3 regions of the Paenibacillus sp. PastF-3 genome follow, and region 1 is predicted to be linked to each of the others. Evidence: riboswitches for the same ligand, from Rfam matches in the RefSeq annotation. Region 1 holds a riboswitch; each other region holds the start of a gene.
What was found. Region 1 has a riboswitch for cyclic di-GMP ahead of M2444_RS19010 (glycosyl hydrolase). Riboswitches for the same ligand answer to the same signal wherever they lie in the genome.
Positions count from the first base shown of each region.

Region 2: linked by a shared signal. The riboswitch ahead of M2444_RS22405 (NPCBM/NEW2 domain-containing protein) and the one ahead of M2444_RS19010 (glycosyl hydrolase) in region 1 are both predicted to bind cyclic di-GMP.
Region 3: linked by a shared signal. The riboswitch ahead of M2444_RS07095 (thiamine pyrophosphate-binding protein) and the one ahead of M2444_RS19010 (glycosyl hydrolase) in region 1 are both predicted to bind cyclic di-GMP.

Region 1 covers NZ_JARXWM010000009.1:144,833-149,803, forward strand. The annotation lists gene M2444_RS19000 (UDP-glucose dehydrogenase family protein) at 1-482, shown strand, start outside; gene M2444_RS19005 (sugar phosphate nucleotidyltransferase) at 1,169-2,542, shown strand; cyclic di-GMP riboswitch class I at 2,679-2,758, shown strand; gene M2444_RS19010 (glycosyl hydrolase) at 2,771-4,321, shown strand; gene M2444_RS19015 (glycosyl hydrolase) at 4,475-4,971, shown strand, end outside.
Region 2 covers NZ_JARXWM010000012.1:161,176-166,146, reverse strand. The annotation lists gene M2444_RS22405 (NPCBM/NEW2 domain-containing protein) at 1-3,284, opposite strand, end outside; cyclic di-GMP riboswitch class I at 3,442-3,528, opposite strand; gene M2444_RS22400 (hypothetical protein) at 3,697-4,251, opposite strand; gene M2444_RS22395 (EAL domain-containing protein) at 4,365-4,971, opposite strand, start outside.
Region 3 covers NZ_JARXWM010000002.1:668,582-673,552, reverse strand. The annotation lists gene glpK (glycerol kinase GlpK) at 1-242, shown strand, start outside; gene M2444_RS07105 (helix-hairpin-helix domain-containing protein) at 257-406, shown strand; gene M2444_RS07100 (carboxymuconolactone decarboxylase family protein) at 629-997, opposite strand; gene M2444_RS07095 (thiamine pyrophosphate-binding protein) at 1,008-2,648, opposite strand; cyclic di-GMP riboswitch class I at 2,806-2,901, opposite strand; gene M2444_RS07090 (methyl-accepting chemotaxis protein) at 3,092-4,342, opposite strand; gene M2444_RS07085 (helix-turn-helix transcriptional regulator) at 4,465-4,971, opposite strand, start outside.

The DNA.
Region 1 (4,971 bases):
ACAAGGGACAACGGTTTATGATCATCTCCAAGCTGCATGAATCACTTGGCAGCCTGCACGGTTCGACGATTGGGATATGGGGGCTTGCCTTTAAGCCTAATACTGATGATGTCCGCGAAGCTCCAGCCAGAGAGATTGTTGAGGCACTGGTGGCTGAAGGGGCAACAGTCAAACTATATGATCCAATCGCAGCTCCTAATTTCAGGCAGCAATATGATCATCCACAGCTTCGCTGGTGCCATCTGCCAGAGGAAGCGGCCGAGGGCAGCGATGCCGTATGTCTTTTGACCGATTGGAGCCTGCTCAAGGACATTGATCTGCATCAGCTGGCGAAAAGCATGCGTAATGGGGTGCTGATCGATGGGCGGAATGTGTATTCCAAGGAGCAAATCGAGGGTACCGGCCTCGTTTATCATTCTGTCGGCCGCCCGCAGATGGGTGGATTGAGCGGTTATTCTGCTAGTGTGGCTGGAGCGGTTTAATCTAAGTTATATAGATTGAACTTGTGATTTTTCTATTTAGGGATGAGGCGTGACTCCATAGGATGTTTGGACTTCCGGCCGCTGTTGTCTGCAGATTTCCTGATTTTAACCGCTAATAGCGGTAGAAATCCGCAGACAAAGGCGGACGCTATCGCTCCTCCAGTTCCAAAATTCTCCTTCGCCACTTCGTTCCCTTATCTTAAGTTTCTAAGCAATTTATAAAGTTAGGTACTCTGATTGTTTATCGCAGTAGCAGATAACCTTGTTGTTGTAGTAGTACTTGCGTTGGCTGCTGCCTCCATAGGAGCAGAAGCAAATCTTTAGAAAAACGTGCTGCCTTCCGGCTGGTACAGCCCGGTGCAGTACGGTTCAAGCATTTAGAGGAAGTTGGTTAGGTAAAGAACGGAAAGGGAATTTGGAACTGTAGAAACGGAGTGTTCGCCCGAAAGATTTCCGTAGGAAAGCTAGCTTCGAAAGCATATGCTATCCTCGGATTTCTACCGCTGGCGGCGGTTCAAATCAGGAAATCTGAGGATAACAGCGATCGGAAGTCCAAAATCCCTTGGAGTGGTTCATACCTAATAAATTTTTTTAATGCATCCGCTCGAAATAAGGCTAAGCGGAAGCTGACGTTTTGATAACAATTCAATTATGCTCGATTTCCATAATTCAAGGAGGGTTCATCTATGAAAATGGTACTTCTATCAGGCGGCTCAGGTAAACGGCTATGGCCGTTGTCCAACGACTCACGTTCAAAGCAATTTCTAAAGGTACTTGAAAGCCCTCAAGGTGAACCGGAATCCATGGTACAACGTGTCTGGAGACAGCTGGAGGAAGCAGGGATGGCAGAATCATCTTATCTGGCCACCGGCCGCGGTCAAGTAGAAATGATACAAAGCCAACTGGGAAGTCATGTGCCGATTATCGTTGAACCGGAGCGTAGGGATACTTTTCCGGCCATCGCCTTAACAGCTACCTATCTTTATTCGGTTGCAGGTGTTTCTCCAGCGGAGACGATAGCCATTTTGCCTGTTGATCCTTATGTAGAAGCATCCTTTTTCGATACCATAGCTATGCTTGAGGGGACCATGCTGGAAAGCGGAGCAAATCTGGCACTAATGGGTGTTGTTCCTGAACATGCCTCAGAGAAATACGGATATATCATTCCTACCACTGAAGAGGCGGGGGGGAATGGTTTTATGAAGGTGAGTCACTTTCAAGAGAAACCAGACCGCATACAAGCAGAACAGCTCATCGAACAAAATGCATTGTGGAATTGCGGAGTGTTTGCCTTCCGTTTAGGCTACTTGTTAGATATTTTGCAGCGTAAAGGGTTGCCTTTAGGATATGAAGAATTGCAGAAGCAGTATAAGCTATTGTCTTCCATCAGCTTTGATTATGAAGTGGTGGAGAAAGAAGAACATATTGTGGTGCAACCTTATGATGGATTCTGGAAGGATCTTGGAACTTGGAATACGCTGACAGAGGAAATGAGCAGCAAGCATGTAGGAAAAGGTTTTGTGACGGCGGATTCTGAGGGGACTTGCTTGATTAATGAGCTGGATATTCCGATTACGGTAATTGGTGCGAAGGATCTGATCATCGCGGCTAGCCCGGATGGTATTCTGGTTACCCATAAAGCTGAGAGCCCACGGATTAAAGAAGTGCTGAAGACCTTTGAACAGAGACCGATGTATGAGGAACGCCGCTGGGGTCATTACAAAGTTATTGATTATGTGAAATACGACGAGGGTAATGAAGTGCTGACCAAACGGATTTTTATATCCGAGGGGAATAATATCAGCTATCAATTACATCGCAAGCGTAGTGAAATTTGGACAATCGTCAGCGGCGAAGCAAGTATTGTGCTGAATGAGAAGAAACATAATGTGAAGGCTGGGGACGTGGTACGTATCCCGGAAGGAACGAAGCACGCGATCCTTGCTTTGACGGATGTTGAGTTTATAGAGGTACAGACGGGTTCTGAGTTAGTAGAAGAAGATAATATTCGTATTACTTTAGACTGGAATGATATAGAACTACAACAATTCATTTCATAGGTCTAACCTATCTATTTAACCAATCTGAAATTTCTTTAAACAGGTAAATTGACTCAATTATCAAAAAAAGTCATAAAAACACTAAATATATCATTAATTGTCGTCGATACTTACGGTAAGAGAGATTATTTCTCTTAAATTGAAAAGGCAAACCTATCGAAAGGTAGGGACGCAAAGCTATAGGGCCTTCGAAAGAGTGGCAGCCTGGCTACCGAAAGGGAGATTATTTTGAAAGCTTACCGTACGTATCGATTATTTGGCGCATTTCTGTCACTCGTCCTGTTTCTGACTGCACTTCCGCTTACTGTTGGAATTTCGCCGTCTGTTGTCATAGCTGCTTCAAATTCTGGTACCCCAGTTACCCCAGGAGCCTCACCCGAAGCCGTAAAGCTGCTTAACTATCTTTACTCGATTTCAGGAAAAGGTATTATTGCTGGTCAACATGACTATTTAGAAAGTCCAGATGAAATTAACAATATGCTGAAGGGAACAAGCGGACAGTACGCAGCTCTTCACGGTTATGAACTGGGCGCGATCAGTGGCCAGTCCGAAGGAACGATGGCCTGGCAGCGTCAAAATGTGGTGAACAGCGCCATCAACTGGAATAAAGCGGGCGGGATCGTAGCTATGACTTTTCATGCTAACCTGCCAGGCACCGCTTATGACTGGGGTAATGTGAAAAAAACGCTTAGCCAAAGTGAGTTCGATAGTTACGTTACACCGGGTACCAAGCAATATAACAGTCTGATCGCTGAACTTGATAAGGTAGCAGTCTCCCTAAAGAGCTTACGTGATGCCAACGTTCCGGTACTTTGGAGACCCTATCATGAAATGAACGGAAACTGGTTCTGGTGGGGGAAGAAAAACAACTTTTCAAAACTTTGGAATGTTATGTATGACCGTTTTGTTAACGTTCATAAATTAAATAATTTGTTATGGGTATGGAGTCCGAATGCTCCGAATGTTTGGTCAGATCCTTATGCGTCAACTTATCCAGGAGCAGATAAAGTAGATATTCTGGCAGCAGATATATACGAAAATGATTACCAGCAAAAATACTATGATAGCTTGTTGAGTCTAGCCGCTGGCAAACCGATTGCGATCGGGGAGAATGGTGAAGTGCCTAATCTGGAGAAGCTACAGCAATCGCAAAGTAAATGGACGTATATGATGAGCTGGGGAAAAATGCTTTACGATAATAACAGTGCAGACACAATCAAAACTTTTATGAATAGCAACTATACCCTGACTAGAGATAAATTAAATACTAGTCTGGTACCGAAGCCTAGCGCTGCACCAGCGCCGGCACCTTCCGAAGAAGAGGGAGAGGCAGCAATTCCTCTTGCGAAGGGGCTTGCAGGAGAATATTATAACAACATCCAGCTGTCGGGAGCAGCAGCTCTTACTAGAACAGATGCGATGATCGATTTCAATTGGCGGCTAGGATCGCCGGATGCCGCCCTCGGGATTGATCGTTTCTCCATACGTTGGAGCGGTAAAATTAAGCCATTATATGAAGAGCAATATACATTTTACACTACCTCAGATGATGGCATCCGTGTCTGGGTGAATGGGGAATCTGTGATTGATAGCTGGACTAAGCAAAGTGGTACTGAGCGTAAGGGCACCATAACGCTGACGGCTGGCCAGCTATACGATATCAAGGTGGAGTATTACGAGAATGAAGGCGATGCGAGAGTCCGCTTGATGTGGGAAAGTGCTAGTCAAGCTAAAGAGACAGTTCCAGCAAGTGCACTTTTTCTTCCGGATGTCTCCTGATTGATGAAAATTAAAGGTCGATCCTTAGTAGCTCTGCGTTATTGCAGAGCTACTAAGCTATAGTCCTCATTAGGTCAGAAGACGATTGTCCGATAACAGGTATGTTCATTTATTACCTGTGGAGGCAGTACAGCTACCGAAAGGAGGATTTATTTGCGTAAATATTATAAGCAAAACAGATTGTTGTTTACTATATTACCGGTGTTTATTATTTTTTCCTTGCTGCCTTGGGGAGAGGTTAGGAGTCTTCCGAAGGCTATGAGTGTTTCTTCCTCTCTACCTCCGGCTATACCAAGCAATCCATCAGCTTCTGAAGAAGCCAAGCAACTGCTGAGTAATTTGGTGAATCTACGTGGCAAAGGAATCCTGTCCGGCCAGCATGATTATCTAGAAAGCCCAGATGAACTGGTTCATAAGCTGAAAAATACTTCGGGACAGAATGCCGTTTTACATGGTTATGAATTAGGGGCGATTAATAATCAATCCAAGGGGACGATCGCAGAACAGCGGCAAGCTGTTATTGACAGTGCAATTGAGTGGCATCAAGAGGGTGGCATTGTAGCCATGACATTCCATCAGAGTTTGCCGGGGACATCTCCAGAATGGTCCAATGTAAACAGAAGTCTCAGTCAAGAAAAGTTTAATGCTTA
Region 2 (4,971 bases), on a different contig from region 1:
AGATAAGCATAGTCACTCGTTACCGTAACCAGTGTTTTTTTGGTTTCTGTAACCCCTTCGTTCTTCACTTCATATACCACTTCGTAGTCGCCTTTTTGCGTTACATCAACGGTATTTGCTTTCAGGGTGACATTAGCCGTAATATCGTTTCCTAGATAGTTAGTCGCTTTTACATAGTTCATCGGATCAAAAGCTTGATTAAGCTTTAACGTGATTTGATCTTCAACAGATAACGCTGGCTTGAAGGCTTTAACCTGTACCGGCTTCAGTGGGTTCAGCTTCTTATCATAACCAACGATCTTGTACGTATAATTGATGCTGTTATCTACATTCGTATCCACGAACTGGTCAGTCCCTGTAAACCCTACTAACTTATCGTCTCTATACACCTCATAACCTAAGAAATCTTTCTTAAGATCCGTATCCATACTGAAGCTTAGTGTGTTCGATTTAGCAGTAGTGTTAGGCGTGATATTAACCTTTATCGCAACATTCTTATCTGCTATTCCTGTTCCTTCATAATGAACCACTGAATTGTTTAAATACCAGAGCTTTTTCGGTGCTGGATATTTAGCTAACTTCTCTTTTGTTTCAGGATTCACAGTGAAGCCATGTCTGGCAAAATAGCTACTTAAGTCTAACCCCAGCACTTCAGAGGAGAACTCCACCAAATACTGCTGCTTGGAATTGTCGCCGTTCGGAAGGGAGACCTTCCGCTCGCGGTACAGCTTGGTCAGTTCTGTCCAGTAACCCGGATGCGCCAATTCTAACTGCCAATAGGCACCAAGCTGTGCAAATAAGCCCTGCTGATTCATAACCACTTTATTTTCTTCGATTACATATTTATATATATCACTTTCAAAAGGAATACGAGTATCCATCGAGTCCGCATAGACTGACATCAGCATAGACACCATATTATTGGTTACTTCACCATATTCTCGTTCGCCCATCGCCAAGCGATGCCCTATTTCATGATTCAATCCCCAGCCTGGATAGACTTTGTTAAAATCACCTAACATTGTCCCCACGGTTCCAAGTTGTATCCCTGTATGGTCCCCCGCTGCATACATCGCACCATAAGGCTGCATCAATCGGATATTCTCACGAATTAGCTTGGCATCATGAATCACACTACTGCCATCCAAGCCATAGAAGTCAAAGATCGTCTTCATCCAAGTATCATAGCCGGTTACGGTACCCAGCGGATCATTTTCTTGCGTAATAAACATGTTATAAGCTTCTGTCGCAGTGCCTGTGAAAATAACATGATCGCTGACCATTTCCACCACATCAATGAGCTCGCGATCTTGAACATTCGGATGCGCTGCCTTATCTTCATCTATTTTTTGTTTATAGGTGGTTAAGAAGGCTTTGAATTGTTCAGGATCTGTAATCTTGGTCATCATAGGGATCTTGGTAAGCCCCTCGAACCGGATCATAGGTGCTTTACCTTGTTCCTCCGCTGTATATGGATTGACGATATACACTGTACCGCCCTTAGTCACTTCATGTGCATAATAACTATTCGTCGCAAATTCAGGAACGGTTATTGTGTTTTTACCTGGACGCAATTTCACACTGCTAGCCCAAACGTTCCAAGCCGCCTCTTGTTGAGAAAAGACTAAAGAAGGCAATTTATCGCTCGAAGCTGCGTCCACATAAACGTTGATCGTATCTCCAGGCATTGCAACGAGACCTGTAGGCTGGTTGTTCGTACCGAAACCAATTCTCAGGTTTTCTTGCGCATGCTTTTTCATATCTCCACGTTGTTCCGCCTCAATGATGGTGCCTTCGGTTTGAATTTCACCATTCACTAGCTTCTTAGCTAAATCCAAAGAATCCTTCAGGATTGGATAGAGCGGATGTACTTTTGCCGCTTCTTCTAATTCGTTGATTGCTTCGACGCTATTATAAGCAGGAACAACCGCACTCATCGTGCCATCTGTGAAAATACCATTTACAGCTTCACTTACTTTATCCTCTGTATAAAATCTAAATTCGGCTGCAAAGGGTCTGTTGATATTGGCTTTTGTGAACTTGAATTTCAATCTTTTAAACTTCGTAGGTTCAAATTTAAACTCCAGAAAGTCATTCGTACTATTCGCGGTTCCGCTAGATACGAGCTGGAAGGTCTCTCCCTTACTTGTTTCTGATGCATAAATTTGAAAAGCCTCTGGGAAGCCTTTGCGGTTATCTCTAGCCAGGAAAGCCACTCTATCTAATACTTTCGCTTGTGCTAACTCAAACACAACTTCATTCGTGAAGCTGTCGTCATTGTTTTTATTGGTTTCCCAGTGTGTATTCGGTTGGTCATCGAGCATGTATTCCGGTTTCGTACCTGGGTAGCTTCCGCCGTTCACCGTTACTTTTGATACGTTTGAGTTGGGCATTCTATAAGCTTCGCTATAGGCATTTTCATATGCTGTACCATAGCCTTTTAGCTTCGAAACCTTAGCCGCTGTTGCCTCTATTTGATGATTCTCCAGAAGTACTTTTGCATTCTCTATATCTGCTTGAAACTGCGCGTACAGTGGATGTGTCTGCACTTCTTGTTCTAAAGCCGTTAATTTCTCCATCGTATTAAATGCTGCGCTAACTTGACTCAAGCTGTCATCTGTGAATAAATTTTTCATTTTAGCGGATACGGCATCTTCTTTGTAAAAAGAAAACTCAGCCGCACTCGCCCAATCTTGGTTAGCTTTTTTGAAGACAAATTTAAGTCTCTTAAAGGTTGCCCTGTCAAACTGCACCTCTACTACGTCACCTGCTGAGCCTTTATATTCTCCAGAGGATACTAGCGTATAATCGCCTGCATCCGTTGTTGAGCCATAAATATCAAATTCCTGGGCAAACCCCTTACCCTTTGCGCTGGATTGTCTTGCAGCATATACGATTCTATTTAATTCAGTGGACTCATTGAATACAAAGACAACCTCATTCGTAAACGTTGAACTATTCGGTTTGCCCGTTTCCCAATGCGTACTCATATCGCCATCAATAGCCTTTGCTATAGGTGAACCTGAGTAGTTACCACCGTTATTGGTAATGGATTTAATATTCGCAGGATTCATTCTAAAAACATCATTATAAGCGCCTAGGATAGCCTTGCCGTACAGATCAAACGGAATAACTGACGCATTGCTTATTAGGTCAGCCTTGCTTTGTACTACAGTGTTCACTACAGTTACCTTGCTTACATCACTTGCTAAAGCATAACCTGCCTCACTCGAAAAGCTAGCTAACATGGCTGCCGATGTAGCGATTGCAATCATTTTTTTCATCTTTTCTACCCCCCAGATGTAATATGAATCTCTTCAATGCCTAAAAATGAGCACAAAAAAAACTACCCCGAAAGAGTAGCTTGATTGCAGCTAAAGTTGCATAAAAATTAAGACTTAATTTTTATTAAACCTTAAAAACAAAAAGCGTTATACACTCTTTGGCAGCTGGCTGACAATAGTCGTGATAACCTTAGTCCCTATAGCTTTGCGTCCCTACATTTCCATAGGTTTGCCTATGAAGTTTCGATTACATTACAAAGGTTAACATAACTATGCATCTTATTGCATGATTATTTGGTATGAAATTGATATTTGATCGACATAGGTAATTGCAATCAATTTCCTCTAACTGATCGATATTATTTATCAACTGTCCCAGACGAAGAGTGATACTTTAGGACTGGAGGAGCGTTCAACCTCCAAATAGTCGCCGAAACCAATTCCACACATCACCTGTGATCGGAATTAACCCAAAGCCATGCTCGCCAACCGCGATTAGACCATATGCCCATTGTCCAATAGCTACGGCTCCCCCAGCAATCCGTCCTATGGCTACCGCTCCAAATGCCGTATCCCCTATGGCGACAGCACCCAACGCTTTTTCGGCTATCGCGATCGCTCCTACAGCCACTCCTGCAATAGCAATCGCCCCAGCTGCGAAGCCAAGCCAGCTAAGTGCTATCGCTCCAAGTGCTAACCACATTCCTAGTGATATTGCACCCACGGATAGAACCCCTACGCTTATCGCACCTATGGAAATCAAGCCTACAGCTATATCTCCAATAGCAATTAATCCAACAGCTGTCTTCACACGAGGTCTGCTGCCATAACCCTGACCAGAGTAGCGACCTAAATTGCTGCGAATACTTACCACTGGAAATGAGGGAGAAGGCCACTGATAATCAATCTCTCGCCCTTCCCAGCCCCTGGAATCTGCCCAACGTGTGATGTATTTATGCCATTCCATATTCATCCGACCCCCTTCTCAATTACCTAAATTGTACAGCCCCGGGGCTCACCTGTAATCAGACTCTGACCTGAATTCATCTCATCCTCTAGACGGAGATCTACTCATTAGGATCACTGTTTGGGAATAGGGTCAGGTTTTCCAAATAAATATCCCTGAAACAACTGATAACCACTCTGCTTAAGCCATTCAAAGTCCTCTCTAAATTCCACTCCTTCTGCTAAGGGAACGGATTGGATTTCTAATGCCTTTTCTAAAAACTGTTCTGCTACTTTCTGTTTGCTCGGATCACTAGACACACCCTGAACATATTTCATATCCAGCTTCATGTAATGGGGTTTAAGTGCCAATAACATCTCGATTGTGCTGAAGCCTTCGCCAACATCATCTAGAGCGTATTCAAATCCCCGATCCTTGTAATATGTCAAAATAGCTTTCAAATGAGCAAGGTCATCCACTTTCTCCGTCTCAACAACTTCAAAGACAAAAAGAGAGGGATCTACGCCTAATTGATTGGCCAATTCAACTGTTGATCTTAGGCAGAACTCTGGAGCGTAGATCGACGTTGGGATAAAGTTAATAAACGTTTTTTTATTTAAGGGTGCAGCACATTTTACAGCAGTCATTCTACATAACCGGTCTAAAGCATATAAACGGCCACGATTGCGTGCCGCCGTAAAGATCTCATTAGGATAGATAAGGGCTCCATCTTCTTTTTTA
Region 3 (4,971 bases), on a different contig from region 1:
CTGATATCCTCGGGAGTGAAGTGACTCGAACTACATATGCGGAGACGACTGCGCTGGGGGCAGCACTTCTGGCTGGATTAACCTCAGGAGTCTGGACAAGAGAACAACTAGAAAGCTTTAACAAAGCTGAGAGGTTTTTTTCACCTGAAATGGGTATAGATGAGCGTGAACGACGTTACAACGCCTGGAAAGACGCTGTAGCGCGTACCATGGGTTGGGAAAAACATGAAAGATATCAGTAATCAGGGAGATGTATATGTCCATGGTTAACGGAACAGAATCTGATCTACCGAGTGGACTTTCAAAGCCTGTACTTCGGGCACTCCATGGGATGGGACCAAAAGGGCTTGATGAAATACGGCGTGCGCTAACTGAAAAGGGGTTATCCTTTGCTGGCGAGTCCTAAAGACCAGATCAACATAAAAAGCGGCAAGCTAAGGTTAATCCTTGGCCTGCCGCTTTTTATGTTGTAACGCTTGATATTCAATAACAAATGTTACATTTTTCCATCCAGCGCCCACTGTCCAGGACAGAACTTTATCTCCACGTTCGATCTTTCCTATAGTAATCTATCTTCTTAAATCACAATAATAAAGACGAAATGTGTATATTTATGTCGAATTATTATTTATTGGATCTCTTCTATGGTTTCAAGAAGAATATTAAAGGCTGTGATGATTCTAGGTGCCCCTATAGCGGGTACTAAGTGTAGTAGAATGCCTTTGAGCTGTTCTACAGTAACTCCTACACGAAGAGCCATAACATAATGAACTCCTAATTGATCGAACTGGCCCATTGCAATTAGAGCAGAAATAACAGAGACTTCCTTCCAGTCAGCTTCAATGGTATTGCGTTGAAAAATATCTCCATACGCATTACCCATGATGAATTCTGCCAAGTCAGGGAAATGTTCCTTAATCGGAGCTAGTGCTTTAGCGCCATAGTCTCCTGAGAGATTCGTGAAGTGGTTCAGACCACTGTTAACATTATCTTTCATAGTGAGCCTCCTAATTTAGGTTCAAAGTACGGTGTGCAGTCGGAGGGACTTCATCACGGTCTGTTAATAATTCAATAACTGCAACACGGTTAAGAGCAACGGCGTCCTTAATTGCAGTCGAGAATTGTTCCGCAGTCTCACACTTATAGCCTGTCGCTCCTAGAGACTCGGCAAATTTCACAACGTCCATTGGGACTTCGTATATCGTTCCATCAATACGGCCAGTAGTTTTTTCCATCCCTTTAAGCGCCATATCGAGTTGCTTATTATTTACTACGATAAAGATGACAGGGATATCTTTGCAGACGGCGGTGTTTATTTCTGTACCTAGCATCATAAAACAGCCATCACCTGTAATACAGAAGACAGTTTCTTCAGGAGCTGCAACCTTTGCACCAATAGCCATACCGATAGAATTACCCATGCAAGCAAAATAAGCATCAAATACAAAACTGCCTGGTTTCTTAACCTTGTACCATTTAGCAGCATTGAATCCATGACTGCCGTCATCAACAAATACTGTATTATTGTCAGGAATCAGATCACTCATCGTGCTCATAATAGACGCAAGGGAAAGATTCTTCAGACTGGGAAGCTCTTCTGAATAATCTACATAAGGGATAGCTTCACGTTTAGTAATATGATTAGGATCAATATGATTTAGGTAGCACACTAGGTTATCACGTAGATCACCAGTGACTGGTATCGTTTTGGAGAACAAGATTTTTCCAACAAAGGTCGGATCAATATCAAATTGAATTAATGTTGTCGGGTGATTCTCCCGTTTTAGGTTACAGACGGTCATATCACTTAATCGTGATCCTAGAACTATAAATAGATCACTTTTATTCAACAGGTCATCCCCGTGGGTGCAACCTCCAACACCAATAGGACCATGATAGAGTGGGTGATCCCAAACCATAGCCCCTTTACCACCAGGTGATGTTACTACTGGTATATTAAAAGTTTCAGCGAGCTGAATAAGCTGGCTATGCGCCCCAGATCGATTGACCCCTTTACCCGCAATAATCAAAGGATTCTTTGAGGCATTGATAGCATCAACTACTCTGTCGATATTCGCTAGACTTACTAGAGATTCGCGTTCGGGAATTACAATATTGCACTCTTCCAATCCTTCTGTCTGTACATCAAACGGCACACAAAGATGAACAGGCCCACGTTGGTTAAGAGCAATTGAAATCGCATGATTAAAAATAGTACTAAAGTGATCACCGCGTTCAATAAGTTTACTGAACAAGGTGGCAGGTCTGAACATCTCCGCTAAATCAGCTAAGTAAGAGGAAGAGTCCTGACATTGGGGGATTCCAAGCTCTTTAATAGATTGGTGGCCCGTAATAAACAGCACTGGCAAGTTGTTGGCTTTCGCATGTGCTGCTGCTGTAAGTAGGTTAGTTCCGCCTGGACCAGAAGTACCAAATGCTACGCCTAGATTACCAGTTTTCAGCGCGTATCCAGCTGCTGCGAATCCGGAGCTGGATTCATGTCTCCCTGGAATAAATTCAATACCATAGTCTACCATCTTAAGAACTACGGGACAAATCGATTTACCAATGATCCCAAAAGAATGGGTCACTCCGAGGTTACGTAGTGCTTCCGCCATATAATCTGCGACTGTCTTCAAAAGATACACCTCACAAGTTGATTAATATTTATTATGTTATTGATCTTTCGAAGTGATCTGATTGATCAATAAACTCAAAAATAGAAAACCTGTGCTCCGAAAAAGGGCACAGGTTGGTGGCGTAAATCGCCGTAAAGACTGAACAATAGTTCAGCCGTCCCGGGTCCTTAGCAACCTGGCAATCATGGCCTCAGAGTAAAAATGAGGCTGTAGATCCATGGTTTTGCGTCATCCTCTTTCGAAGATTTTGCCTATATTAATTTAAAATTTATAAGAAGAATTTTCCTTTACAATATATTCCTTGGGATCATCCTTTGTCAATATATTATCGCAAATTAACTCGAATTTTGACGAAAGTCTTGTCAAACCTATGAAATAATAGAAAATAAACCGTCCCCTAAGACAAACTTAGAGGACGGTTTATGGCTTGGTTTATTCGTTATGCAAGTTGTTTAAAACTTGAAGATATGGATCGTTTTCTGTAGATTAAATACGGCTTGAGTCATTTTCTCAGTTTCTTCTGCGACGGACTGCAGGGCATTAATTTGTTCATTCATTGCAGCCGATACTTCTTCGGTGCCAGCAGCAGTTTCCTGAGTGATTGCAGATATATTTTCTATTGCACCTGAGATTTTCAAGGCACTTTCCAGCATAAGATCACTTTCAGAAGAGAAGGAAGAGATCTGCTCGGTAATATACTGCACACTTTGTACAATTTGAGCAAAGATATGAGCAGATTGAGTGATCATCTCATTCTGTACCTGTACGACTTCTTCGTTGATAGCGATATTGTCAATCGCTTGTTTAATATCAGTTTCAATGCTCCGAACTAAACCAAAGACTTCCTTTGTTGAAGCCGTTGATTCTTCGGCAAGCTTACGGACCTCCTGTGCGACTACTGCAAATCCTCGACCATGTTCTCCGGCACGTGCTGCTTCGATGGAGGCATTCAGCGATAACAGGTTAGTCTGTTCAGCGATCTCAGTGATGGTCTTTGTGATCATCGTTATTCCGCGAGCATTATGAGACAAGGCCTCGATAGTATCCGCTACTTTTTGAGTAGCCTGGATGTTTTTGCGCATGCCTTCAGCTTGAGTATCTACGGATTGGCGCCCTTGTTCAACTAGTTCTAATGTATGTATTGAACGTCTGTTCATTTCTTTCGTTGAGTTCGTATAATTGGAGACTTTATTCTCAATATCTTTAATAGATTCTGTCATTTCAGCGATATCCGTAGATATTTCATTTGCCCCAAGAGCTAGCTCATTTGACGAAGAGGCTACCTGTGCCATGACAATTTTCAAGTTCTGATTCTTATCTTCGATTCCACGGCTTGCATCCATAACCTGGCGCGTGATCTGCGATGCTTCTGTTAAAATCTTCTTGAGCTTGTCAATCATAGTATTAAAGGAACGACTTACGTCCCCCATAGACCCGTTCTCGTCAGCTCTACTAGTAAAATCCCCTTTAGAAATACTATGAGATACATTCGCGATGTCATCAAAAGAAGATGTAAGCGTTCTCTCGATAAAGCGGGCCACGGGTAAAGTTAAAGCAGCAAGAACAACGATTAGAACAATACCCAAAATAATGTTGCCTAAGATCATAAAAGTAACTAAAACAGGAATGGCAAATAGTGCGGCAATGAGATAACATCCGGCAACAATTCTTTGTTTTAACGGAAGTTTATGCATCCAGTTCATTGGTATAATGTCCTCCTTATTAATATTATGTATTGGTGTTATTATATGGGATTTAAAGGTGATTGGTCTATAGTAAGAACTGACATAAATCTTCTTTTAGGAGCAGTTCTTTAGATTTCGTGTCAAAAATCCTCATAAATAGCGGAAATTTTTGTGATAGCAGACTTTACCATCTCTAAAAGTTCTTGTGGTGAAAGTACAATAACTGAGGGACTAAAAGAAAGGATTATCCGGCAGGCAGACTCGATCGTATTAAATTCGGCATCTACGTTCACCCACTCTGCATTGCTGGTTGGCTCTATCAATTGGACAGAGACGAATCTTTCTCGCTGTAATTCTTTTAAGACAGATGTTCTAACCCTTAGCTTTACTTGATACTTTGGCAGTGCTGCTTTAAAGGCCATGGTGGACTCTTCCCAGTACTGTTTTAAATCAAAGTCATCAGGTCTTTTAAACCCCTCATGAGTCTCCTCAACGTTAACTAATCTGGACACACGAAAGGTTCTTAGTTCATCCTCGCTTTTGGCTACGACATACCATACACCGCGTTTTGCAACCAATCCAAGAGGATCAATGAAACGGACTGTAGTCTCATTACTCCGGAGATAAGTGATTTTAACTTTACGGTC